2 linked regions of the Thiohalobacter thiocyanaticus genome follow. The main gene of each other region encodes a partner of the protein of the gene in region 2 in a complex. Links are inferred from orthologs where the notes say so. Each region holds a gene or a part of one and is shown on either strand. Other genes may lie near its edges.

Region 1 (11,951 bases), 1.4 Mb from region 2 along the record:
ATGCGCCCGCAGTTCCGGGTCCTGCCCCAGCCAGACCAGCAGCTTGTCTGAGGTGAAGCTGCGGTTCCAGCGGTCCGTGGTGGTGGTCCTGTTGCGCGCCACCACCTGGCGCGGCAGACCGCGGTCGAGATTGAAGCCGTCGACCCAGTAGCCGTTCAACGTGGCGAAGGGCTGATTCTGCCCCTCGTAGTAGAAGCGGGCCTGAGTCGGGCGGTTCTTCACCCTGGAGTGGACATAGCCGTTGATGCAGTCATACTCCCGCGTCATTTCGAAACTCGGCCCGAACCGGGCCTGGAGATCGAAGAAGGCGCGGATGCGGCAGCCGTCGGTACGGCTCGTGATTTCCTGCGCCTCGCCGACCTCGCCGCTGACGCGGAGCAGGCCGCCGGGCTTCCAGCCGGCGATCTCCAGCGCCGGCGGCGCGGCCGGTGCCGGTTCGATCACTGTCTCAGCTGCGGCGGCCGGCGTGGGCGTGGGTGTGGGTGTGGATGCGGATGCGGGTGCGGATGCGGGTGCGGATTGGGCGGCTGCCGGGGCATCGGGGATGGATGCAGTCGCCGCAGCGGGCGGGGCGGAAGCCGGCTCGGACCCGGCGACCGCCGCGGCCGGCGGCGACACCGGTATCTGCTGGGCGATCCAGCCGTTGCCGCGTTCGGCCCGGCCGGTCCAGACGGACCGGTCCCCGGCCCGGCCCTCGATGCTCATGGTCTGCGCCTCGGCGCACTCGCGCACCAGCACATGCCCCAGCTTCTGCAGAATATCCAGATATTCCTCGGTCGCGAACCTGCCGGCGTCACCGCCACTGACCTGCATCCGGACGTCCTCCCGGCACCAGGGCTCGCCCAGCGCAGTAAAGGACATGTCCAGCGATTTGCTGTGGGCGAACACCTTGTCGGCATGCGCCGGCGCTATCATGCAACTGGCAAATGCGGCTGCCAGAACCCGCCGTTGATACTTCATGCCGCCTCCTCAGCCCAGTTCCCAGACGCCGTCGGGCTTCTGGCAGGCCTGGGTGGTTTCCTGCTCCGTACCCTTGTCGGTATTGACGCTGATCTCGACCTCGCGGCAGCCGCGCTGGGCGGTGACGGTGGAGCTGGAGGTCTCCACCGCATCCAGGTCGATGCCGGCGAAGCCCTCCTGCTTCGGCAGGGTTTCCACCTGTTCGCTGTCCAGGTCGATCCCCCTGGCCTGGGCGGCTTGCACCGGGTTGTAGGGCTGCACATAGTCCCCGTGGACATAGCCCATGGTCACGCCCTGCTTGGCCAGCATCAGCCAGCCGTTGTCGGTGCGTCCCGCCGAGGTGACCACATCACCGGTCTCCAGCGTGGTGATGATGCCGTAGCGGGTCCCCGGACCGGCCCGCACCCGCAGCGCGGACGTGGTTTCATACTGGCGGTTTTCCAGCTTGATGCTGGGCACGGCTTCAACCGTGCTCAGGCGTTTGATCTGCTTCGGCTCGCTCTGGTAACTGATCTCGCCGGTCTTGATCTCGGCCGAGGCACCGCTGCGGTCGCTGTTCCAGCTGGCCACGCCGGCGTTTTCCTGCTCCAGGGCTTCCACCGTGGAGGCGGCCAGGGCCTTGCGGTCCTGTTCGTCCAGGTGCCGGCCGATGGCCCGGCCGGCATAATAGCCCGCCGCACCCCCGATGGCCGCGCCCAGCCACTTGTTGTCGCCGGCCACGGCCGCGCCCAGCACGGCGCCGCCGATCGCGCCCAGGGTCGCGCCCCAGTCTTCCTTGGAGGGATTGCTCTGACAGCCGGCGGCCAGCGCCACGGCCAGAAGGGATGGAACCAGTGTCTTGGTCTGCATGGGCTCAACCTCAGATATTTATTGTTTTCCATCGGTTGCGGCGGACAGCCGCCATCTGAAGATCCACCCATACTTATAGCACGCGGCCCCCCATTCACAAGTCAGCATTTGCTTACATGAACTGTGCCGCCATTACTCCAATTCATGGACACGGCACAACCACGGCTGGGCTTGAACATCCCGCCCCCACTGATTCCATGCAGCCGGGACAGGGGACTCGCTGTTCGCAGAAATGGACAGAACTGGCCGGATGGCCGGTGCAGGGACGGCGGTTACAGGTCGGAAAGCTGATTCGAGGTACGACGCAGGTTGTAGCTGACGGTCCTGGCCAGATGGCGCAATATCTTCACCCCGACATGGGGCTCGGCCGCGATGATGGCATCCAGGCCCTGGCGGTCCAGCACCGTCACGGAGGCGGCCGATTCTGCCCGGATGGTGGCGGAGCGCGGCAGACCGTCGAGCAGGGCCATTTCACCGATGGCCGTACCGGCGCTGAAACGGGACACGATCTTTTCGTTGTTGTTGAAGTCCTTTTTGACGGCTTCCAGCTGTCCATCAGTGACAAAGGCGGCGAAGTCGCTCTGGTCGCCTTCGGCGAACAGGACATCGCCGGCATCCAGTTCAATGGTGCCGATGTAGGGGTCGATCTTCCTGAGGTCGTCCTCACTGAGCGCCCGGAACAGCGGCGTGTAGTCAATGCCATCCACGACAGCATCCTCCCTGCGAATCCCCGGCCGGAAGCCGTTCAACAGTCATAACGGCCGCCGGGCGGCCGTTCTGAAGCTTCCGCTCAGGGTCGCAGGCGGTAGATCCGACCGCTGTCGGTGGACAGATACAGCCAGCCTTCAGGACTTTCAGCCAGGGCCCGGATGCGTGCATCCAGATCCTGCAGCAGGCGCTGCTCGCCGACGGGGTTGCCGTCGGCATCGAGGGTGACGCGGTTGAGATGGCGCAGCTTCAGGGCACCGGAGAACAGGTCGCCCTGCCAGTCGGGAAAGGCCTGGCCGGAATACAGCAGCAGGCTGCCCGGGGCGATGGAGGGGATGTAGACCTTGACCGGATCCGTCATGCCCGGCTTCGATGTCGCCTCGCCGACATCGACCGGCCCCCAGTATTCCTGGCCGTGCGACACCACCGGCCAGCCATAGTTGGCACCGGGCGTGACCAGATTGATCTCGTCGCCGCCGCGCGGGCCGTGCTCAATCAGCCACAGGCGGTCGTGCCCGCTGTCGTAGACCAGGCCCTGCGGATTGCGATGGCCGTAGCTCCAGATCTCGGGCAGCACGTCCTCGCGGCCGACGAAGGGGTTGTCCTGCGGCACGCTGCCATCGAGCTTCAGGCGCAGCACGCTGCCGGCGTGGGTGGTCAGATCCTGACCATTGGGGCGCACGCCGCGGTCGCCGATGCCGAAGAACAGATGTCCCCTGCCGTCGAAGGCGATGCGGCTGCCGAAGTGGCGCGTGGTGTCGCTGCGGGATTGCGTGACGATCAGTTCCTGCCAGTCCGCCAGCCGGTCGCCGCTGAGCCGCGCCCGCGCCAGGGCGGTCGCGCCCTGGCCGTCCACCGCTTTGGCGTAGGTGAAATAGATCCAGCCGGTCTCGGCATGATCCGGCGCAGGGGCGATGTCCAGCAGACCGCCCTGCCCTTCGGCATACACCCCGGGTACACCGTCCAGGTAGCTGACCGCGCCGGTTGCGAGATTCAGCCGCCCGACCCGGCCCGCGCGTTCGGTGAACAGCAGGGTGCCGGCATCCAGAAACGCCATGCCCCAGGGAATGCCCAGTCCCTCGGCCACGGTCTCCAGACGCCGGTCGGCATCAGCCGCAACGCTCAACCCAACCGTCGTCAGCAGCCAGCCGAACAGCAGCACTCTGAGGCAGCACATGCGGCTTGTGCGTATGCGTTTCATCCTTACCTCCATCAGTTACAGCCCCTGTCCGCGGTGGCAGCCTGGGCCGGGACCGCGGGCGCCTGCATCGGCGGCAGGTCGGCCCGCATCAGGCGATTGGTGTCGGTGCCGAACCAGAGGGCGTGGTGTGACGGGTCATACACCATGTGGCGCACTGCACCGGCGCCGCCGGGGATGGGGCTGACGCCGAAGAAGCGCTCGCTATCCGGATCGAACCCCACCAGGCGGTTGGGATCGGGATGGGTCTCGACGAACCAGATGCGGCCGGCCGCGTCGGCAGCCATGGCATAGGGGCCGGCCTGCGCCGCCGGACTGTGGCGCCACTCCCTGAAGCCGCCGGTCAACGGCTGGTAGCGCCCCAGGTAGCCCTCGGCATAATCGACGTACCAGATGCCGCAGGCGTTGACGGCCAGACGGCGCGGCCGGGCCTCAGACCGCGGCAGTTCGATTTCGGTCAGTTGCATGTCGGGTGTGATCCGCGCCAGCTTATGCGTCCCGAACAACGCGACCCAGACGGTATCCTGGGCGTCGATGAGGATGCCGTAGGGGCGTGCCTTGGGCGTCGGGACATCGACATACCGGATCTCGCCGCTGTCACGATCGTAACGCCCGATCTGGTTGGCCCACTGGGCGGTGAACCAGAGCCGGCCCTTGGAGTCCTCGTACAGGGTATGCGGATCCTTGAGCTGTCCCTGCGGCATGGCGATGCGTTCGATGGCGCCGGTCTGCGGATCGATCCGACCCAGATGGGCATCCCGGTTGCCGGCGTACCAGATCTCCTGGTCGCGGGTGATATAGACGGTGTGCGGACCGGCGCCCTCGGGCAGATCGTAACGCCTGAAGGTTTCCGTCTCCGGATCGAACACGGCCGCATAGTCGCCGGTCTGCCCAACGAACCAGACCCGGCCGTCGGCGGCCAGCGCAGGATCCCGCGGCCGGGTGTTGGGCCATTCGACCTGCCAGTGGTCGATCCCGACCGATGTCTCCTGTGCCTGGACCGGCACCAGCATCAGGCCCAGCACGAAAGCCAGCAGCATGCGTATCATGAAGTTCCCCGCTCGGTGATTGCTGTTGACAGGATATGAGACACGCCGGGGCCGGACGGGTTCCTGAATCCCGCCTTACTCGATTTTGAGATAGGCAAAGCCCTGCTGTTGCAGTTCAGCGATACGCACCACGCCCGAACGGACCATTTCGACCCCTTGGTACAACTCGTCTTCGGACAGGCCGATTTCGGAACGGGTGATGTCGCACAGTTCCAGCTTCACACCGTGCACATCGACCAGGCTGCGCAGCCGGCCGCGCAGATTCTCGCGCCGCTCGCGCAATGCGGCGTCGGCCGCGAACGGGGTCTCGGCCAGCGCGTCCTCCGTCAGGAAGCGGATGCCGTGGGCGACGAAGACGATGCGCACGTCATAATCGCGCAGATCGCTCTTGTAGGTGGTGATCATGTTGTTGATGCTGGTCAGCATCGCACTGAAGCGGCGCGGATCGGAATAATCGGCGTGATAGACCACCTTCGCTTCCCCGTTCATGGCCTGCACCGGCGCGGCCGGCAGTAGCCAGACTGTGGCTGCGAACAGGGCGGCGGTCATCCACAGAATTGCGGCGCCGCGGCCGGCACTCTTTCCTGCTGCGGACATGGCATACCTCCTGGATTGATGCTCTCCAGGTTCAGTGTAGCAGTGCAGCCCGGCCCTGCCTGCCCCCGGCACTGGTGATCAATGTCCGCCGGGGTCCGCCGCACCGGGCGGGCAGCAGCTCGCGTGCGCGGGCACGCCGGCACGGGACTCGTACCAGTCGCGGCTGCGGTTGACCACCCGCACCGCCAGCAGCATCACCGGCACCTCGATCAGCACGCCGACCACCGTCGCCAGCGCCGCGCCCGACTCGAAGCCGAACAGCACAATGGCGGTGGCCACGGCCAGTTCAAAGAAATTGCTGGCACCGATCAGCGCCGAGGGGCCGGCCACGCAATGCGGGGACTTCACCGCCCGGTTGAGCAGATAGGCCAGCCCCGAGTTGAAGAAGACCTGGATCAGGATGGGCACGGCCAGCAGCGCGATGATCAGGGGCTGCTTGATGATCTGTTCCCCCTGAAAGCCGAACAGCAGCACCAGCGTGGCCAGCAGTGCCGCCAGCGAGACCGGATGCATCCGCTCCAGCACCCGCTGCAGGCGCAGATAGCCGTGTTCGTGATTGAGCAGCCAGCGCCGCCACAGGTTGGCAAGGATCAGCGGCACGACGATATAGAGCAGCACCGACAGCACCAGGGTGTCCCAGGGCACGCTGATGGCCGACAACCCCAGCAGCAGGCCCACGATGGGGGCGAAGGCGAAGATCATGATGACATCGTTGAGGGCCACCTGGGTCAGGGTGAAGTGCGGCTCGCCCTCGGTGAGGTGACTCCAGACGAAGACCATGGCCGTGCAGGGCGCAGCGGCCAGGATGATCAGTCCGGCGATATAGGACTCGATCTGCTCCGCCGGCAGCCAGGGCCGGAACAGCCAACCGATGAACAGCCAGCCCAGCAGCGCCATGGAGAAGGGTTTGACCGCCCAGTTCACGAACAGGGTCACACCCACGCCGCGCGCATGCCGGCGCACGCCCTTCAATGCACGCAGGTCGATCTTGAGCAGCATGGGGATGACCATCAACCAGATCAGCACCGCCACCGGCAGGTTGACCTGCGCGACTTCCATGCCGCCGATGACCTGGAAGCCGCCGTGGAAGAAATGCCCCAGCCCGATGCCGGCCAGGATGCACAGGAACACCCACAGGGTCAGGTAGCGTTCGAAAAAACCCATGTCGGCGCCGGCGGCGCGTCTGGCGGTGGTCTCGCACTGGCTACTCATGTTCGCTCCTGTGAAGATGTCGGGTTACGCTGCGTTGATCCGACCTGCGTTCTGAACTGCTGATGTCCGGCATAACGTAGGTTGGGTTAGGCGCACAGCGCCGTAACCCAACATGCCGCGGGCCGTCGGGTTACGCTGCGCTAACCCGACCTACGCGCTGAATCGTATATTTCCGTGCTTTCCGTGCTTTCCGTGTTTTCCGTGGCCATTCACACAGGCGGGTCATTGCTGCTGCTGTGCCTGCTCCTGCTGCAGCGGCTGCAGCAGTGCACGCACCCGGTCACGGATATCGTCACGCGCGGCGCGGAACACGGCCAGGATCTCGTCTTCCGTCCCGGTGGCCCGCGCCGGATCCTGCAGCGGCCAGTGCTCCCGGCGGGTGCCGGGCGGCAGTGCCGGGCAGTGCTCGTCGGCATGGCCGCACACCGTGATCACCAGGTCGGCCGCCTGCAGCATGGCGTCGGTCACGCGGGTGGATGCCTGGTCCGAGATATCCACGCCCGCCTCGGCCATCACGGCGATGGCGCGCGGATTCTGGCCATGGGACTCGATGCCGGCCGAGTCGATGTGCCAGCCCGCCGGGGCGAGCCGCCTGGCCCAGCCCTCGGCCATCTGGGAACGGCAGGAATTGCCGGTGCAGAGAAAGAGCAGGTTCATGAGCGGGTATACCTCGTTACGGGTTCATCACCTGAGCAGCGTGACTGCAACGCAGAGGACGTTTATGCCCTATGGGTACAAAGACGCTGAGGCGCACAGAAACGACTCATTCAGGCGCAGCAGGCACTGCCGGGCCGATCGGGCATGGCGGCCAGCGCGGCGTGATCCTCACTGAAGGGAGACTGATTGCCCACGCCCAGCGCCGTCTGCGCCACGACCTTTGCCGCCCAGTCGGGCAGCGCCTCATGCAGCCGGTAGTAGATCCACTGGCCCTGACGCCGGTCGCTGACCACACCGGCCTGGCGCAGCTGGGCCAGGTGGCGGGAGATCATGGGCTGGGACACGTGCAGGGCATGGGTCAGTTCGCACACGCACAACTCGCCTTCCCGCTGCAGCAGCAACAGGGCGCGCAGACGCAGCGGGTGGGCCAGGGCGGCGAACAGGCTGTCGGGTGAGATCTGCATGGCGACCGAATATACGGTATTCCGTATATATGGTCAACGGCATGTATTCAACCGGCAGACGCTGCACCGGGGGGGGGCGGGACAAGGGCCCGGGAGGGAGTATCCCGGTCGAATGGAACAGAAGCGGAAGAAAGCGTCAGAACGCCGGCTCGAGCATGCGCAGGCGCAGGTCCTCGCGCGAGTCGGTGAGCAGGCGCTGGATGGCCCCGCCCGGCATGGGTCGGCTGAACAGGAAGCCCTGGGCCTCGTGGCAGCCGTGTTCGCGCAGGAAGGCCAGCTGTTCGTAGGTCTCCACGCCCTCGGCCATGACGCGCATGTCCAGGGTCTGGCCCAGGGTGATGACGGTGCGGGCGATGGCCGCGCCGTCGGGCTTGTGGATGTCGCGCACGAAGGACTGGTCGAGCTTGATCTTGTTGATGGGAAAGCGGGTGAGATAGCTGAGCGAGGAATAGCCGGTGCCGAAATCGTCCACCGACACCTCCACGCCCAACTCGCGCAGCCGGCGCAGGGTGGAGATGGTGGTGTCGGCATCGCGCATGATCAGGCTTTCGGTCAGCTCGATCTCCAGCAGTTGCGGATCCACGCCGCTGGACTGCAGAGCGTTCATGATCGAGTCCAGCAGCTGCCGGTGGCGGAACTGCACCGGCGAGATGTTCACCGCCACCCGTACCGGCGGCAGTCCGGCCGCCTGCCACTCGGTGACCTGGCGACACGCCTCTTGCAGCACCCACTGGCCGATGTCCATGATCAGGCCGGTGCTTTCGGCCACCGGGATGAACTCGGCCGGCGAGATGGGCCCGCGTTCGCGCTGATTCCAGCGCAGCAGCGCTTCGACCCCGATCACCTGACCGGTTTCGATGCACAGCTGCGGCTGGAAATGCAGACTGAACTCGTCGCGCTGCAGCGCCAGACGCAGGTCGCGCTCGATGGTCGCCCGGCGCTGGACGATGCGATTGAGCTCGGCGACATAGAACTGGAACCGGTTGCGGCCTTCGCGCTTGGCCTTGTACATGGCCAGGTCGGCGTTCTTGAGCAGTTCGTCGGCATTGTGGTGATCGTCGAAGGGATACAGGGTCACGCCGATGCTGATGGCGGAATGGATCTCGTGATTATCGATGATGATCGGCTGGCTGACGGTATCGACGATGCGCTCGGCCAGTTCGGCGGCATCCTCCACCGAGTGCATGCTGGTCTGGATCACGCCGAACTCGTCGCCGCCGAAGCGGGCCACGGTATCGGTCTCGCGGGTGCAGCCCACGATGCGCGCCGAGACCTCCCTGAGCAGACGATCGCCCACGGCGTGGCCGAGGGTATCGTTGACGTCCTTGAAATTGTCCATGTCCAGGAACATCACCGCGATCAGGGTCTCGGAGCGGCGCGCCTGGGCCATGGACTGCAGCAGCCGGTCGCGGAACAGGGCCCGGTTGGGCAGCCCGGTGAGCATGTCGTAGTGGGCCAGGTACTGGGCCTGGTAGGCAGCATCGGAGCGGCGGCTGCTGTCGCGCGCCACGATCAGCACCGAGCGGATCTGGCCGTGGGCGTCGAACAGCGGCGAGCAGCGCGTCTCCACCCGCATCGGTTCGCCGCGGGCGTCGTGAATGTCGAATTCGTAATTGACCGGTTCACCGCTGACGGCCCGCCGGGCCAGCAGCACGAAGCGTTTCTGATGATGCGGTGCCACATAGTGCATCAGGCTGTTGCCGATGACTTCGTTGGCATCCCGGCAACTCAGCAGTCCCAGCCCGGCCGGATTGATCTCGATGATGCGGCCCTCGGCGTCCACCACCAGCACGCCCTCCATGTCGGTCTCGACCAGGCGCCGCAGCAGCTGTTCGCGCTCATGCAGCCGGGTCTGGATCTCGCGCCGTTCGGTCACATCCAGCCACGCCCCCTTGACCTGGCAGCGGCCGTCGACCTCCGGGTCGCAGACCCGGCGGTGATCGCGAATCCAACGATAACCGGTGTTGCGGAAGCGGAAGCGGTACTCGGCGTAGATTTCCCTGCGCTTGCCCAGGCGGGCGAAACTGACCTGCACCCGCTCCAGGTCATCGGGATGAACCTGCTGACTCCACCAGGACGGATCCCGGGCCTCCTGCGGCCGGTAACCGGTCAGGGCCCAGAGGTTGCTGCTCACCCAGTCCACTTCCAGCGACTGGGTTCCGGGATTCTGACTGCCACTGTAGAGGACAGCGGGAGAGGCCTGTAGTAAGGTATCGAGCTGGGAAAAATCCGCAGCGATACGGGTTTCAGGCACCTGGGTGGAATCTGGCATTATCTCGGACCCGAAGCTGTGAGCTGGCTGGACACTGGTCCCTGTCCATTCTTATTGACGCGGATCGGTCCGGACCGCCCCGCCGCGATTTTCGCTGCCGTAACCGGACCCTTCATGACAGACAGCGCCTGGCCGGCCCTCTTCCGTCAATTTGTCGACTTATCAGGGGAAACCTTTACCGGGAATTTGCACCCCGAGCCGCCAGCCCCCTGCCGAGACTTTTCCCGCCACCGGAATTAGGCGACAATAGGCATATTTCTCATCAGCTTATCCAGGGTTTATGAAAATAACATTATTTGGAATCACGTCCTGCGACACGGTGCGCAAGGCCCGCCGCTTCCTGGACCAGCAGGGCCTTGACTACCGCTTCCACGACTTCCGCGCCGACGGCCTGGAACCGAGCCGGGTCGATGACTGGCTGCGTCAACTCGACCCCGTCGCCCTGATCAACCGCCGCAGCACCAGCTGGCGTCAGCTGCCCGAGGCGCAGCGTGCCGATCTCGGCCCGGACGCGGTGAAGGCGCTGGTACTGGACAACCCGACCCTGATCAAGCGCCCGGTGCTGGAGATCGACGGCCGCATCGAGGTGGGCTTCAGCCCCGAGCGCTACCAGGAACTGCTGGCCTCATGAGCATGACCACCCTGGACCTGGCCCGCGACCTGATCGCCCGCAACTCGGTCACCCCCGATGACGCCGGCTGCCAGGCCATGATGGCCGAATTCCTGACCGCCCGCGGCTTCGACATCACCCCCCTGCCCTTCGGCGAGGTCAGCAACCTGTGGGCGCGGCGCGGTGACAGCGGACCGCTGTTCGTGTTCGCCGGCCACACCGACGTGGTGCCGACCGGCCCGCTCGAGGCCTGGGACAGCCCGCCCTTCGAACCCACGGAGCGCGACGGCTGGCTCTACGGCCGCGGCGCCGCCGACATGAAGGGCAGCCTGGCCGCCATGCTCACGGCCGTGGACCGCTTTCTCGCCACCCATCCCGAACCGCGCGGCTCCATCGCCTTCCTCATCACCAGCGACGAGGAAGGCCCCTCGGTGAACGGCACGGTCAAGGTGGTCGAGTGGCTGCAGGCGCAGGGGACGCGCATCGACTGGTGCCTGGTGGGCGAACCCTCCAGCAGCGAGCAGGTGGGCGATGTGATGAAGAACGGCCGCCGCGGCTCGCTGTCGGGTGAACTGCGCATCAAGGGCGTCCAGGGCCATGTCGCCTATCCGCACCTGGCCCGCAACCCGGTCCACCAGGCCGCCCCGGCCCTGGCCGAGCTGTGCGCGACCGAATGGGACGCGGGCAACGACCACTTTCCGCCCACCACCTTCCAGATCTCCAATGTCCAGGCCGGCACCGGGGCGAACAATGTCATCCCCGGCGAACTGATGCTGTTGTTCAACTTCCGTTATTCCACCGAGTCCGACGCCGACGGGCTCAAGCGCCGGGTGCATGAACTGCTCGACCGCCACGCGCTGGAATACGAACTGGACTGGACCCATTCCGGCGCCCCCTTCCTCACCCCGGCCGGCGAACTGGTCGAGGCCGCGCGCGCGGCGGTACGCGAGCGCTGCGGTTTCGAAGCGCAGCTGTCCACCGCCGGCGGCACCTCGGACGGTCGTTTCATCGCCCCGACCGGTGCCCAGGTCTTGGAACTGGGACCGGTGAATGCGACCATCCACAAGGTCAATGAATGTGTGCGCTGCGACGATCTCGAGCGCCTGTCAGTACTATACGAAACGATCCTGACCAAACTGCTCGCCTGAGCAGCGGCCCGGGGGATGGAGAAGATGAAGAGCCTTCACAGCGGTCGTCGGGGACCGTATCTGTTGCTGTCCGCCCTGCTGCTGCTCGGCGGCTGTTCCATGAACCAGCTGGTGGTGCGCTCCTCGATGGGGCTGATGGAGCAGAGCATCAGCGCCATGCACCGCGAGACCGATCTGGAACTGGCCCGCGCGGCCATGCCCGCCAACCTGAAGATGCTGGAAGGCAT
Region 2 (11,867 bases):
TTCTGCAGCTCGTCGGGCTTGGTGAGCAGTTCCTCGCGACGGGTGCCGGAGCGGTTGATATTGATGGCGGGGTAGATGCGGCGCTCGGCGATCTTGCGGTCCAGGTGGATCTCCATGTTGCCGGTGCCCTTGAACTCCTCGTAGATCACGTCGTCCATGCGCGAGCCGGTGTCGATCAGGGCGGTGGCAATGATGGTCAGGGAGCCGCCTTCCTCGACATTGCGCGCGGCGCCGAAGAAGCGCTTGGGCCGGTGCAGGGCGTTGGCGTCCACGCCGCCGGTCAGCACCTTGCCGGAGGAGGGCACCACGGTGTTGTAGGCGCGCGCCAGGCGGGTGATGGAGTCCAGCAGAATGACCACGTCCTTCTTGTGCTCGACCAGACGCTTGGCCTTCTCGATCACCATCTCGGCGACCTGCACATGGCGGCTGGCCGGCTCGTCGAAGGTGCTGGATACCACCTCGCCGCGCACCGAGCGGTCCATCTCGGTGACCTCCTCGGGCCGTTCGTCGATCAGCAGTACGATCAGGTAGACGTCCGGGTAGTTGGTGGTGATGCTCTGGGCGATGTTCTGCAGCAGCATGGTCTTGCCCGCCTTGGGCGGGGAGACGATCAGCCCGCGCTGGCCCTTGCCGATGGGGGCGGCCAGGTCGATCACCCGCGGGGTGATGTCCTCGGTGCTGCCGTTGCCGATCTCCAGGCCCAGCCGTTCGGTCGGATGCAGCGGGGTGAGGTTCTCGAACAGCACCTTGTTGCGGGCGTTCTCCGGCGGCTCGAAGTTGATCTCGCTGACCTTGAGCAGGGCGAAGTAGCGTTCGCCCTCCTTGGGCGGGCGGATCTTGCCGGAGATGGTGTCGCCGGTGCGCAGGTTGAAGCGCCGGATCTGGCTGGGCGAGACATAGATGTCGTCGGGCCCGGCCAGATAGGAACTGTCGGCGGAGCGCAGGAAGCCGAAGCCGTCCTGCAGTATCTCCAGCACCCCGTCGCCGTAGATGGCCTCGCCGTTCTTGGCGTGGGCCTTGAGGATGGCAAAGATGATGTCCTGCTTGCGTGAGCGGGCCATGTTCTCGATGCCGATTTCCTGGGCAATATCAACGATTTCAGCGGCGGGTTTCTTCTTGAGATCGGTCAGGTTCATGTTTGTTACGGACGCAGTGGGTTTACGGGATGGATAGCACGACCAGGATCCGGCAGGGGTGCGGAGCTGAGGTGCGTCGTCAAATTAAAGCTTACAGGGGGGGCCGGTGAGGGCCGAGGAGCTATGGAGTTTGCTTTATCCGGTTAATCTAGCATGCCGTTCGGCGGCCGTCCAGCCTTTGCGGACGACCGCCGGCACGTTCAGATGTTGCTGTCGATGAAGGCCGTCAGCTGCGACTTGGAGACCGCGCCGACCTTGGTGGCCTCGACATTGCCGTCCTTGAACAGCATCAGCGTGGGGATGCCCCGGATGCCGTACTTGGGCGGCGTCTGCGGGTTCTCGTCGATGTTGAGCTTGGCGACCTTGATCTTGCCGGCGTACTCATCGGCGAGTTCGTCCAGGATCGGGGCGATCATCTTGCACGGGCCGCACCAGTCGGCCCAGTAGTCGACCAGGACCGGCTCGGAAGACTGCAGCACTTCCTGGTCGAAGGATGAATCTGTCACATACATGATGCGATCACTCACGGTTGTCGAACCTCCTGCTGTGCCTTGCCTGCATGCCAGAAAACCATTTCGGATCAGTGGAAGCGGACCGGGAACCCCCGGTTCTGGATGTGGAAGGCGCGGTGTGTTGTCGGATTTGCGGGATCTCGGGCCGCGCGTGCGGCGACCGGTCTGGATCGTGCCCGCCATTTCAGCGAAAAGCCCCGCGCATTGCAAGCCCCGGCGCCTGCCGTGCGGGCTGCTCGCCGCCGTTAAAATAGGTTATGCTAGGCCGTCATGACACAAGAAACTGAGAACACAACCCTTTTTTCCTCCCTGAACCTGTCGCCGGCAGTCCTGCAAGGTATTGAAGAGGCAGGTTTTACGAGTTGCACCCCGATCCAGGCCCGGGCTCTGCCGCCCCTGCTGGCCGGGCGCGACGTGGCCGGGCAGGCCCAGACCGGGACCGGCAAGACCGCCGCTTTTCTGGTGGCGGTGTTCGAACATCTGCTGCGGCATCCGCCGGCGGATGAACGTAGGCCGAACCAGGTCAGGGCACTGATCCTGGCGCCGACACGTGAGTTGGCGGTGCAGATCTACAATGACGCCGTCACACTCGGGAAACACACCGGGCTTACCTTCGCCGCCGTCTATGGCGGCACCGGCTACGAGGAACAGGCACAGCGCCTGCGCGAGGGGGTGGATGTGCTGATCGGCACGCCGGGACGCACCATCGATTACTTCAAGCAGCACCTGTTCGACCTGCGCCATGCCCAGGCCGTGGTGCTGGACGAGGCCGACCGCATGTTCGACCTCGGCTTCATCAAGGATGTGCGCTATCTGCTGCGCCGTTGCCCGCCCCCGGAGCAGCGCCTGGGACTGCTGTTCTCCGCCACCCTGTCCTGGCGGGTGACGGAACTGGCCTATGAGCACATGAACGATCCCGGGATCATCCGGGTCGAGCCCGAGCAGGTCACCGCTGAGAAGGTGCGCCAGGTGCTGTATCACACCGCCAACGCGGAGAAGATCCCGCTGCTGATCGGACTGCTCAAGCGGATGGACGCGCACCGCACCATCGTGTTCGTCAACACCAAGCACCAGGCCGAGCGGGTCTGGGGCTATCTGGAGGGCAACGGCATCAAGGCCGCCATCCTCTCCGGCGACGTGCCGCAGAACAAGCGCCTGCGGCTGCTGCAGCAGTTCCAGTCCGGCGAACTGCCGGTGATGGTCGGCACCGACGTGGCTGCGCGCGGGCTGCACATTCCGGATGTGAGCCATGTGATCAACTTCGACCTGCCGCAGGAGGCCGAGGATTATGTGCATCGCATCGGCCGCACGGCGCGGGCCGGGGCCGAGGGTGATGCCATCAGCTTCGCCTGCGAGAACTACGTCTATTCGCTGCCGGAGATAGAGGACTACATCGGCTACAAACTGCCGGTGGAGGCGGTCGACGAGTCCCTGCTCGGCGAGGTGCAGCCGCCGGTGCGGCGGGAGCGCCGCAAGCGCCCGCCCGGCGGTGGCGGGCGCGGCCGTGGCGGCGGCGGACGGCCGCACGGCGAAGGCGGTCGGCAACGGCAGGGCAGACGCGGCAGCGGACGCCGGCAGGACTGAATCCGGACAGAGACAGCGATGCATACCACCTGGCAAGACTGGCTGGCAACGCAGCAGGCCCGCACCGGCGCGCGCCTGCTGACCCTCGCGTTGGTCGTACTGGTAATCTATCAGTTGGCGCGCCTGACCTGGCAGCTGGTGCCGGCGCCGGACGTACCGCCCGCGCCGGCGACACCGGCAAACGTGGTTCCGTCCGCGCCGGCGGCCCCGGAGCGGGACCGGCCGTCGGCGGCGAACATTGCCGGCTGGCACCTGTTCGGCCAGGCCGATCCGGGCACAGGACCGGGAGTCGGCGGCGGCCGGGCCGCGCCCATCGATGCCCCCGAGACCCGCCTGAACCTGACCCTGCGCGGCCTGTTCGCCACCGAGGATCCCGAACGGGCCCGGGCCATCATCGCCGCACCCAATGGCGAGGAACGCAGCTACCGGGTCGAGGACGAACTGCCGGGCGGCGCCGAACTGAGCGCCATTTACGCCGATCGCATCATTCTGCAGCGCAACGGGCGCTACGAGACGCTGCGCCTGCCGCGCGAGTCGCTGGAGGGCGGCGCGGCAACCGGCGGGGGGCGCAGCGGCAATCTGAACCCGCGTGCCGGTGAGATCCTGGCCGAGTACCGCGGGATGCTGGAGACCAATCCGCGTGCGTTGGCTGACCTGATGCGGCCGGTGCCGGTCAGCGAGAACAACCGGTTCGTCGGATTCCGGTTGTATCCGGGCAACCGGCCGGAGTTGTTCCAGCAGCTGGGCCTGCGTCCCGGGGATCTGGTCACCCGGGTCAACGGTGTGGAACTGGACAGCGCGACCAGGGCCGCAGAGGTGCTGCAGCAGCTGCGCGACAGCCAGCAGGTCAGCGTGCAGCTGCGGCGCGGCAACCAGCTACTGGACTTGGCGTTTTCACTGCCCTGAGTGTAGGCTGGGGCAAGTTTTGGGGAATGAGTCTTGATCGATAACAAGCACAGCGCAAGCACTATGCGAGGCCTGAGGGGGATGCTGCAGCGGCTGCTGTTGATACTGATGCTCGGCGCGGCCCAGACCGCCTGGTCCCAGACCGTCACGCTCAATCTCAAGGACGCCGACATCAGCGCCCTGATCGGTACCGTGGCCGAGGTCACGGGGAAGAACTTCATTGTGGATCCCCGGGTCAAGGGTCAGGTCACGGTGATTTCCTCGCGGCCGATGGACACCCGCGAGGTCTATCAGGTGTTTCTCTCCATCCTCAAGGTGCACGGCTTCGCCGCCGTGCCCAGCGGCGAGGTGATCAAGATCGTCCCTGACGTGAATGCCAAGCAGGAGGGTATTCCCACCGTCAGCGACGAACGCCCCGGACAGGGTGATGAGATGGTCACCCGGGTGGTGCAGGTGCAGAACGTCACCGCCGCCCAGCTGGTGCCGATCCTGCGTCCGCTGGTGCCGCAGCAGGGTCACCTGGCGGCCTATCCCTCCACCAATGTCCTGATCATTTCCGACCGGGCCGACAACGTCGAGCGCATGGTCGATATCATCCGCCGCATCGACCGCGAAAGCGAAGGCGAGGTCGAGGTGGTGCGGCTGGAGCACGCCTCGGCCGCCGAGGTGGTGCGGATCCTGAACTCCATGCGCCAGGGCCAGCCGGGACAGCCCGTGGATCAGGGCCGGGGCGGCAGCACGCTGGCCGCCGATGAGCGCACCAACAGTGTGCTGCTCGGCGGTGAGCGCACCGAGCGCCTGCGTCTGCGCGCCATCATCGCGCACCTGGATACCCCGCTGGAGCGCGGCGGCAACACCCACGTGGTGTATCTGAAGTACGCCAAGGCCGAGGACCTGGTCGAGGTGCTGACCGGTGTGAGCACTCAGATCGAGGAGGAGCAGAAGGGCGGCGGCCAGCAGGCGGCGCAACGGGCCGGCACCAACATCCAGGCCGATCAGGCCTCCAACGCCCTGGTGATCACCGCGCCGCCGGACGTGTTCCGATCGCTGCAGGCAGTGATCCGGCAACTCGATATCCGCCGCGCCCAGGTGCTGGTCGAGGCGGTGATCGCCGAGATCAACGCCGACAAGGCCGCCGAACTGGGCGTGCAGTGGCGGGCCGCGCCGAACTCCAGCGAGGCCGGGGCCATCGGCGGTACCAACTTCGATATCACTACCCCCATCAACACGGTGGCGCAGAATCCGCTCGCCGCCGGCAACGGGTTGAGCATCGGCTACTTCGAAGGTACCACCGATTTCCTCGGCACCGAGATCCTCAATCTGGGCGCCCTGATCAAGGCCCTGGGCAGCGACAGCGAGTCCAATATCCTGTCCACCCCGACCCTGGTCACGCTGGACAACGAGGAGGCCGAGATCGTGGTGGCGCAGAACGTGCCCTTCATCACCGGTCAGTTCACCAATACCGGCGCGACCTCGGGCGCCACGAATCCCTTCCAGACCATCGAGCGCCAGGATGTGGGCCTGACCCTGCGGGTCACGCCGCAGATCAACGAGGGCGACGCCATCAAGCTGGAGATCGAGCAGGAAAGCTCCAGCGTGGCCGAGACGGCCGTCTCCGGCGCCTCGGACATCGTCACCAACAAGCGTTCCATCAAGACCAGTGTCATGGTGGCCGACCGCCAGGTGGTGGTGTTGGGCGGTCTGATCAGCGACGAGTTGAGCGAGTCGGTGCAGAAGATCCCGCTGCTGGGCGACATCCCGCTGCTCGGCAATCTGTTCAAGGCCCAGTCGACCAAGAAGACCAAGCAGAACCTGATGGTGTTCCTGCGGCCGGTGATCCTGCGCGATGCCGCCACCGAGAATGCGGTCAGCGCCGGCAAGTACAATTTCATGCGCGCCAAACAGCTGGAGAAGCGCGAGCGCGGGGTGAATCTGATGCGCGGCGACGATACGCCGCTGCTGCCGGAGATGGGCGGGTCCTTCGCTCCCGGCGCCACGGCGCCTGTCCTGCCGCCGCCGGCGCCCGAGGCGGGCGAGTCCGGTGATTCCGGGGCCGACACCGGTACGGAATTCGAGCTCGAATAGCATGACGATGGAGGACCCGGCGCAGGTGATGCAGGAGGCGGCCGAATCGGCCGAGCCGGCACTGCCCGGCTTTGCCTTCGCCAAGCGGCACGGGATACTGGTCGAGCGGGTCGAGGCCGGCCGGGCGCGGGTCAAGTGCCGGCCCGATGCCCGGCCGGCGGCGCTGGCTGAACTGCGTCGCCACCTGCAGCTGCCCCTCATCCTGGAAGAGGTGCCGGCCGAGCAGTTCGACGGCCTGCTGGCCGCCGCCTACGAGCAGGGCTCCAGCCGCACCATGCTGGCGATGGAGGATCTCGGCGACGAGTCCGACCTCAACAGCATCGCCGAGCAGCTGCCCGAGCCCGAGGATCTGCTGGAGAGCGAGGACGACGCGCCCATCATCCGGCTGATCAACGCCATCCTCACCGAGGCGGTGAAGGAAAACGCCTCCGACATCCACATCGAGACCTACGAGAACCGGCTGGTGGTGCGCTTCCGCGTCGACGGCGTGCTGCGCGAGGTGCTGCAGCCGCAGCGGGTGCTGGCACCGCTGATCGTCTCCCGCATCAAGGTCATGGCCAAGCTCGACATCGCCGAGAAGCGCCTGCCGCAGGACGGGCGCATTTCGCTGCGCATCGCCGGCCGGCCGGTGGACGTGCGCGTCTCCACCCTGCCGTCGGGGCACGGCGAGCGGGTGGTGATGCGCCTGCTGGACAAGCAGGCCGGGCGCCTGGACCTGAAGCACCTGGGCATGGATCCGGCCACCCGCGAGGTCATGGACCGCATCATCAAGCGCCCGCACGGCATCATCCTGGTCACCGGCCCGACCGGCTCGGGCAAGACCACCACCCTGTATGCCGTGCTGTCGGCCCTGAACGATCGCAGCCGCAACATCCTCACGGTGGAGGATCCGATCGAATACTACCTGGACGGCATCGGCCAGACCCAGGTCAGCACCAAGGTGGACATGAGCTTCGCCCGCGGCCTGCGCGCCATCCTGCGCCAGGATCCGGACGTGGTGATGGTGGGCGAGATCCGCGACCTGGAAACCGCCGAGATCGCCGTGCAGGCCAGCCTGACCGGTCACCTGGTGCTCTCCACCCTGCACACCAACAGCGCCGTCGGCGCCGTCACCCGCCTGCGCGACATGGGCGTGGAGCCGTTCCTGGTCGCCTCCAGCCTGGTCGGCGTACTGGCACAGCGGCTGGTGCGGGTGCTGTGTCACGAATGCAGGGTGCCCTATACCGCCAACGAGGCCGATTGCCGGGCGCTGGAGGTCGATGCCGCGCAGCCGCCGACCCTGTACCGGGCCACCGGCTGTGCCGCCTGCAACCAGCTCGGTTACCAGGGCCGCACCGGCATCTACGAGTTGCTCGAGGTCGACGAGCACATGGCGCAGATGGTCCATGACGGCGCCGGCGAGCACGAGATCGAGCGCTATGTGCGGGCCCGCGCGCCCAGCCTGCGCCAGGATGGCGCCCGCCTGGTGCTGGAAGGTCGGACCACGCTGGAAGAGGTGCTGCGGGTGACGCGTGAGGATTAGTGCCTGGACCCGGCATCGGAAATGTTGGCGATAACCCCCTGAGGATACCGTCATTCCCGCGCAGGCGGGAATCCAGTGACCGCAGCGGTGCCTGGATCCCGGCCGGAGCCTGTGCCGGCGCAGGCCGGTACCGGGATGACGTAACACGGGGGAGGTTCATGTAGATCTGTATCCTGACTCCTGAGTAATAATGCCCGCATTCGAATACACCGCACTGGATATCAAAGGCCGCGAACGCCGCGGCGTGCTGGAGGGCGATACCGCCCGCCAGGTGCGCCAGCAGCTGCGCGAGCGCCAGCTCACGCCCATGGCGGTGGAGCCGGTGGCGCAGGAGGAATCCAGTCGCGGCCGGCCGCGTGGCCTGGGGCTGCGCCGCGGGGCCAGCGCGACCGATCTGGCCCTGCTCACCCGCCAACTCGCCACCCTGGTGCGCTCCGGTACCCCGCTGGAGGAATCCCTGCGGGCGGTGGCCCAGCAGACGGAGAAGCCGCGGCTGGGCAACCTGCTGCTGGCCGTGCGCGCACGGGTCATGGAGGGCCACAGCCTGGCTGGCGGCCTGAGTGATTTTCCGCACGTCTTCCCCGAACTCTACCGTGCCACCGTGGCGGCCGGCGAACAGTCGGGTCATCTGGACCTGGTGCTGGAACGCCTGGCCGACTACACCGAGGCGCGTCAGCAGATGCGCTCGAAGATCCAGATGGCGCTGTTCTATCCGGTGATGCTGACCGTCATGGCCCTGACCGTGGTCGGGCTGCTGCTGGTCTACGTGGTGCCGCAGGTGGTGCAGGTGTTCGACAACATCGGCCAGACGCTGCCGCTGCTGACGCGGATCCTGATCGCCATCAGCGACTTCTTCCAGCACTGGGGCTGGCTGGTGCTGATCCTGCTGGTGCTGGGCGTGATCGGCGGCGGCTGGCTGTTCCGCCAACCCGGGCCGCGGCGCCGGCTGCACCGGCTGTACCTGTCGCTGCCGCTGATCTCGCGCCTGGTCAAGGGCGTGAACACGGCACGCTTCGCGCGCACGCTCAGCATCCTGGTCAGCAGCGGCGTGCCGGTGCTGGAAGGGCTGCGCATCGCCGGCCAGGTCATCGTCAACGAGCCCATGCGCGAGGCGGTGGAAGAGGCCGCGCGGCGGGTGCGCGAGGGCTCCAGCATCCAGGCCGCCATGCAGCGCAGCGGTTACTTCCCGCCCATGACCCTGCACCTGATCGCCAGCGGCGAGACCAGCGGCCAGCTCGAAGCCATGCTGGAACGCGCCGCCATCAGTCAGGAACGCGAGGTGGAAACCCTGATCGGGACCATCATGGCCCTGTTCGAGCCGCTGCTGATCGTGCTCATGGGCGTGCTGGTGCTGCTGATCGTGCTCGCCATCCTGCTGCCCATCTTCGATCTCAACCAGATGGTGCGCTGAAATGCGCAAATCCTTCACCACCAAGGACACGAAGAACACAAAAATACGATATACGTCATCCCGGCGCAGGCCGGGATCCAGATACCACCGCGGTTACTGGATTCCGGCCTGCGCCGGAATGACGATTCAAAGGGCCGGGTAGCTCAGTGAGCACCATTCATATCCCTTTGTGCTCTTCGTGTCCTTGGTGGTGAATCCTTTCCGAGTGAAGACATCCGTCCCATGCGCTGGCAACGCCTGACCCGCTCGCTGCGGCATTCCAATTACCGGATCTATTTCTTCGGCCAGCTGGTCTCGCTCAACGGGACCTGGATGCAGAACGTGGCCCAGGCCTGGCTGGTGTACCGGCTGACCGAGTCCAGCTTCATGCTCGGGCTGGTGAGCTTTCTCAGCCTGGCGCCGGTGCTGGTGTTCGGCCTGTTCGGCGGCGTGATTGCCGACCGACTGCCGCGGTTCCGGCTGTTTCTGGGCGCGCAGGTACTGGCCTGCCTGCAGGCGCTGACCCTGGGGCTGCTGACCGTGACCGGCCTGGTGACGGTGGAGTGGATCATGCTGCTGGCGCTGCTGCTGGGCCTGGTGCATGCAGTCGAGATCCCGGCCCGGCACACCCTGGTCGCCATGCTGGTGGCGAAGGAGGATCTGCACAATGCGGTCGCGCTCAATTCCAGCACCTTCAACTTCGCCCGCTTCCTCGGACCGATGCTGGCGGGCTGGCTGATCGCCCTGTGGGGCGAGGGCCCGGTGATCCTGCTCAATGCCCTGTCCTTCCTGGCCGTGATCCTGGCCATCCTGCGCATCCGCGTGCCGGTCACGCCCGAGAAGCTGGAGCGGCGTCAGGAAGGCATCTGGGACGGGTTGAGGTTCGCCTGGCAGCGGCCCGACCTGCGCTACGCCCTGATGATCGTCGGCGCGGTCAGCCTGTTCGCCAATCCCTACCTGGTGCTGATGCCGGTGTTCGCCCGCGAGGTCTATGGCGGCGGCTCCGACCTGCTCGGACTGCTGGTCGGCGTGGCCGGACTGGGCGCACTGGCCGGCGCCCTGCGGCTGGCCCAGCGGGAAAAGGGCGAGGGGCTGGAGCGACTGATTGCCGGTGCCGGCCTGCTGCTGGCCGCTGCCCTGATGCTGTTCGCCTACATGCCCTGGGTCGGCGGCGCGCTGGCGCTGGTGGTGGTGACCGGCTACGCCATCACCACGCTGGTGGCGTCCACCAATACCTTCCTGCAGCTGTCGGCGCCGGACAATCTGCGCGGCCGGGTGATGTCGCTGTTCTCGGTGGTCTTCATCGGCATGTCACCGGTCGGCAACCTGCTCGCCGGCGCTCTGGCCGAGGGCCTGGGCGTGCAACTCACTGTGTTGCTGCTGGGGGCGGTATGCCTGGGGTTCGCCCTGTATTACCGCGGCTATCTGGGCCGCCGGCGCGAGGCGTGATGACGGGGGAAGACCGGACTCAGAGGGGCCGCTGGCGGACGCGCGCCGTGGAGCGGCGTTCCTGACCATCCGTGAAAAATATCGACTTGAAAATCAGGGGCTTTTGGCGGGCCTGTCCGGGCCCGTGGATCGATTCACTTTTATTTCAATGGGTTGAACCTGTTTTTGGTGCGTGCCCCAGTGCGTGTCAATTTGACGTCACTGGTATATACTCCCGGGAAAATCCCGGGTGCAGGGCGGCAACCGCCGTCTGTCCCTTCGAATAATTCAAAAAGTGGGAGTCGAATCATGTCCGGTTCAGGCCTGTTCTTTCCGTCATTCATCCAGGGCGCTGGTCGCCGCGCCGGTCTCCTGTCCACCGCGCTGCTATCCGCCCTGCTGTTGCTCCCCCTGACCGGCCAGGCTGCGGACAACTGTCCCATGCTGCCGGCGTCCGATCAGCTCGACAGCGACCAGGACGGCGTGGGGGATGCCTGCGACAACTGCCTGCTGGTGGCCAATCCCGATCAGATCGATACCGATGCCGATGGCTACGGCAATATGTGCGATCCCGATTTCAACAATGATGGGGCAATCAATTTTGCCGATCTGGCTTACATGAAGTCCAGATTTTTTACTGCCGATCCAGAGAGTGATCTGAATGGGGATGGGGCAGTCAACTTTGCCGATCTGGCTTTGCTGAAATCAATGTTCTTCCAGATGCCAGGTCCGACCGGCTGGACGCCGGCGCTGACCAACACTGCGCCCCTGGCCGCGGCGGGGCCCGACACCACGGCATACCCCGGCGAATATGTCGTGCTGGACGGACGCGGATCCTATGACGACGATGGCGACGTGCTGCATTACCACTGGACGCTGGCGGCAGCACCCTCGGGCAGCGCGGCCCAGTTGCTGGATGCCTGGAGCGATCAGGCCAGTCTGGTGCCGGACCTGCACGGCACCTACCGGATTGAACTCACCGTCTATGACGGTGCCGGTGCGAGTGCCTCCGACAGTATCGAGATCACCACGCTCAATGCCCGGCCGGTGGCCCATGCCGGCAGCGATTTCAGCGTCACGCCGGGCGACACGGTGACGCTGGACGCCTCGGCCTCCTACGACCCCGACAGCGATGCCCTGAGCTACCAGTGGAGCCTGATCAGCCGGCCCGACGGCAGCCTGGCCATGCTCAGCGATCCGGCCGCGGTGATGCCGCAGTTCGTCGCCGACGTGGCGGGGGATTACCGGTTCAGCCTGGTGGTCAACGACGGCCAGCTGGACAGCGATCCGGACAGCATCACGGT

The links.
Region 1: the proteins of trxA (region 2) and arsC are in contact, whole or in part, in an NMR structure (PDB 2IPA), measured with the Bacillus subtilis proteins. The link is inferred for Thiohalobacter thiocyanaticus from one-to-one orthologs.

What each region holds. Positions count from the first base shown.
Region 1 is NZ_AP018052.1:2,200,802-2,212,752, forward strand. The notes cover bases 5,514-8,431. They hold arsC (arsenate reductase (thioredoxin)), read right to left. Parts: upstream 7,231-8,431; coding sequence 6,796-7,230; downstream 5,514-6,795. Other genes in these bases: arsB (ACR3 family arsenite efflux transporter), read right to left, coding at 5,514-6,525; CFK21_RS10265 (metalloregulator ArsR/SmtB family transcription factor), read right to left, coding at 7,341-7,694; CFK21_RS10270 (putative bifunctional diguanylate cyclase/phosphodiesterase), read right to left, coding at 7,831-8,431. Also shown: CFK21_RS10220 (hypothetical protein), read right to left, coding at 1-960; CFK21_RS10230 (SH3 domain-containing protein), read right to left, coding at 970-1,809; CFK21_RS10235 (Crp/Fnr family transcriptional regulator), read right to left, coding at 2,082-2,516; CFK21_RS10240 (PQQ-dependent sugar dehydrogenase), read right to left, coding at 2,600-3,718; CFK21_RS10245 (Vgb family protein), read right to left, coding at 3,730-4,764; CFK21_RS10250 (DsrE family protein), read right to left, coding at 4,840-5,361; more of arsB, read right to left, coding at 5,440-5,513; more of CFK21_RS10270, read right to left, coding at 8,432-9,966; CFK21_RS10275 (ArsC/Spx/MgsR family protein), read left to right, coding at 10,286-10,597; dapE (succinyl-diaminopimelate desuccinylase), read left to right, coding at 10,594-11,724; CFK21_RS10285 (TRAP transporter TatT component family protein), read left to right, coding at 11,749-11,951. UniProt on the Bacillus subtilis protein: Catalyzes the reduction of arsenate [As(V)] to arsenite [As(III)]. In vitro, can dephosphorylate para-nitrophenyl phosphate (pNPP).
Region 2 is NZ_AP018052.1:849,817-861,683, forward strand. What follows is about bases 1-2,834. They hold trxA (thioredoxin TrxA), read right to left. Parts: upstream 1,664-2,834; coding sequence 1,337-1,663; downstream 1-1,336. Other genes in these bases: rho (transcription termination factor Rho), read right to left, coding at 1-1,136; CFK21_RS03960 (DEAD/DEAH box helicase), read left to right, coding at 1,919-2,834. Outside these bases: more of CFK21_RS03960, read left to right, coding at 2,835-3,232; type II secretion system protein GspC, read left to right, coding at 3,251-4,138; type II secretion system secretin GspD, read left to right, coding at 4,202-6,223; type II secretion system ATPase GspE, read left to right, coding at 6,225-7,745; type II secretion system inner membrane protein GspF, read left to right, coding at 7,936-9,156; CFK21_RS03985 (MFS transporter), read left to right, coding at 9,379-10,584; CFK21_RS03990 (PKD domain-containing protein), read left to right, coding at 10,873-11,867. UniProt on the Bacillus subtilis protein: Participates in various redox reactions through the reversible oxidation of its active center dithiol to a disulfide and catalyzes dithiol-disulfide exchange reactions.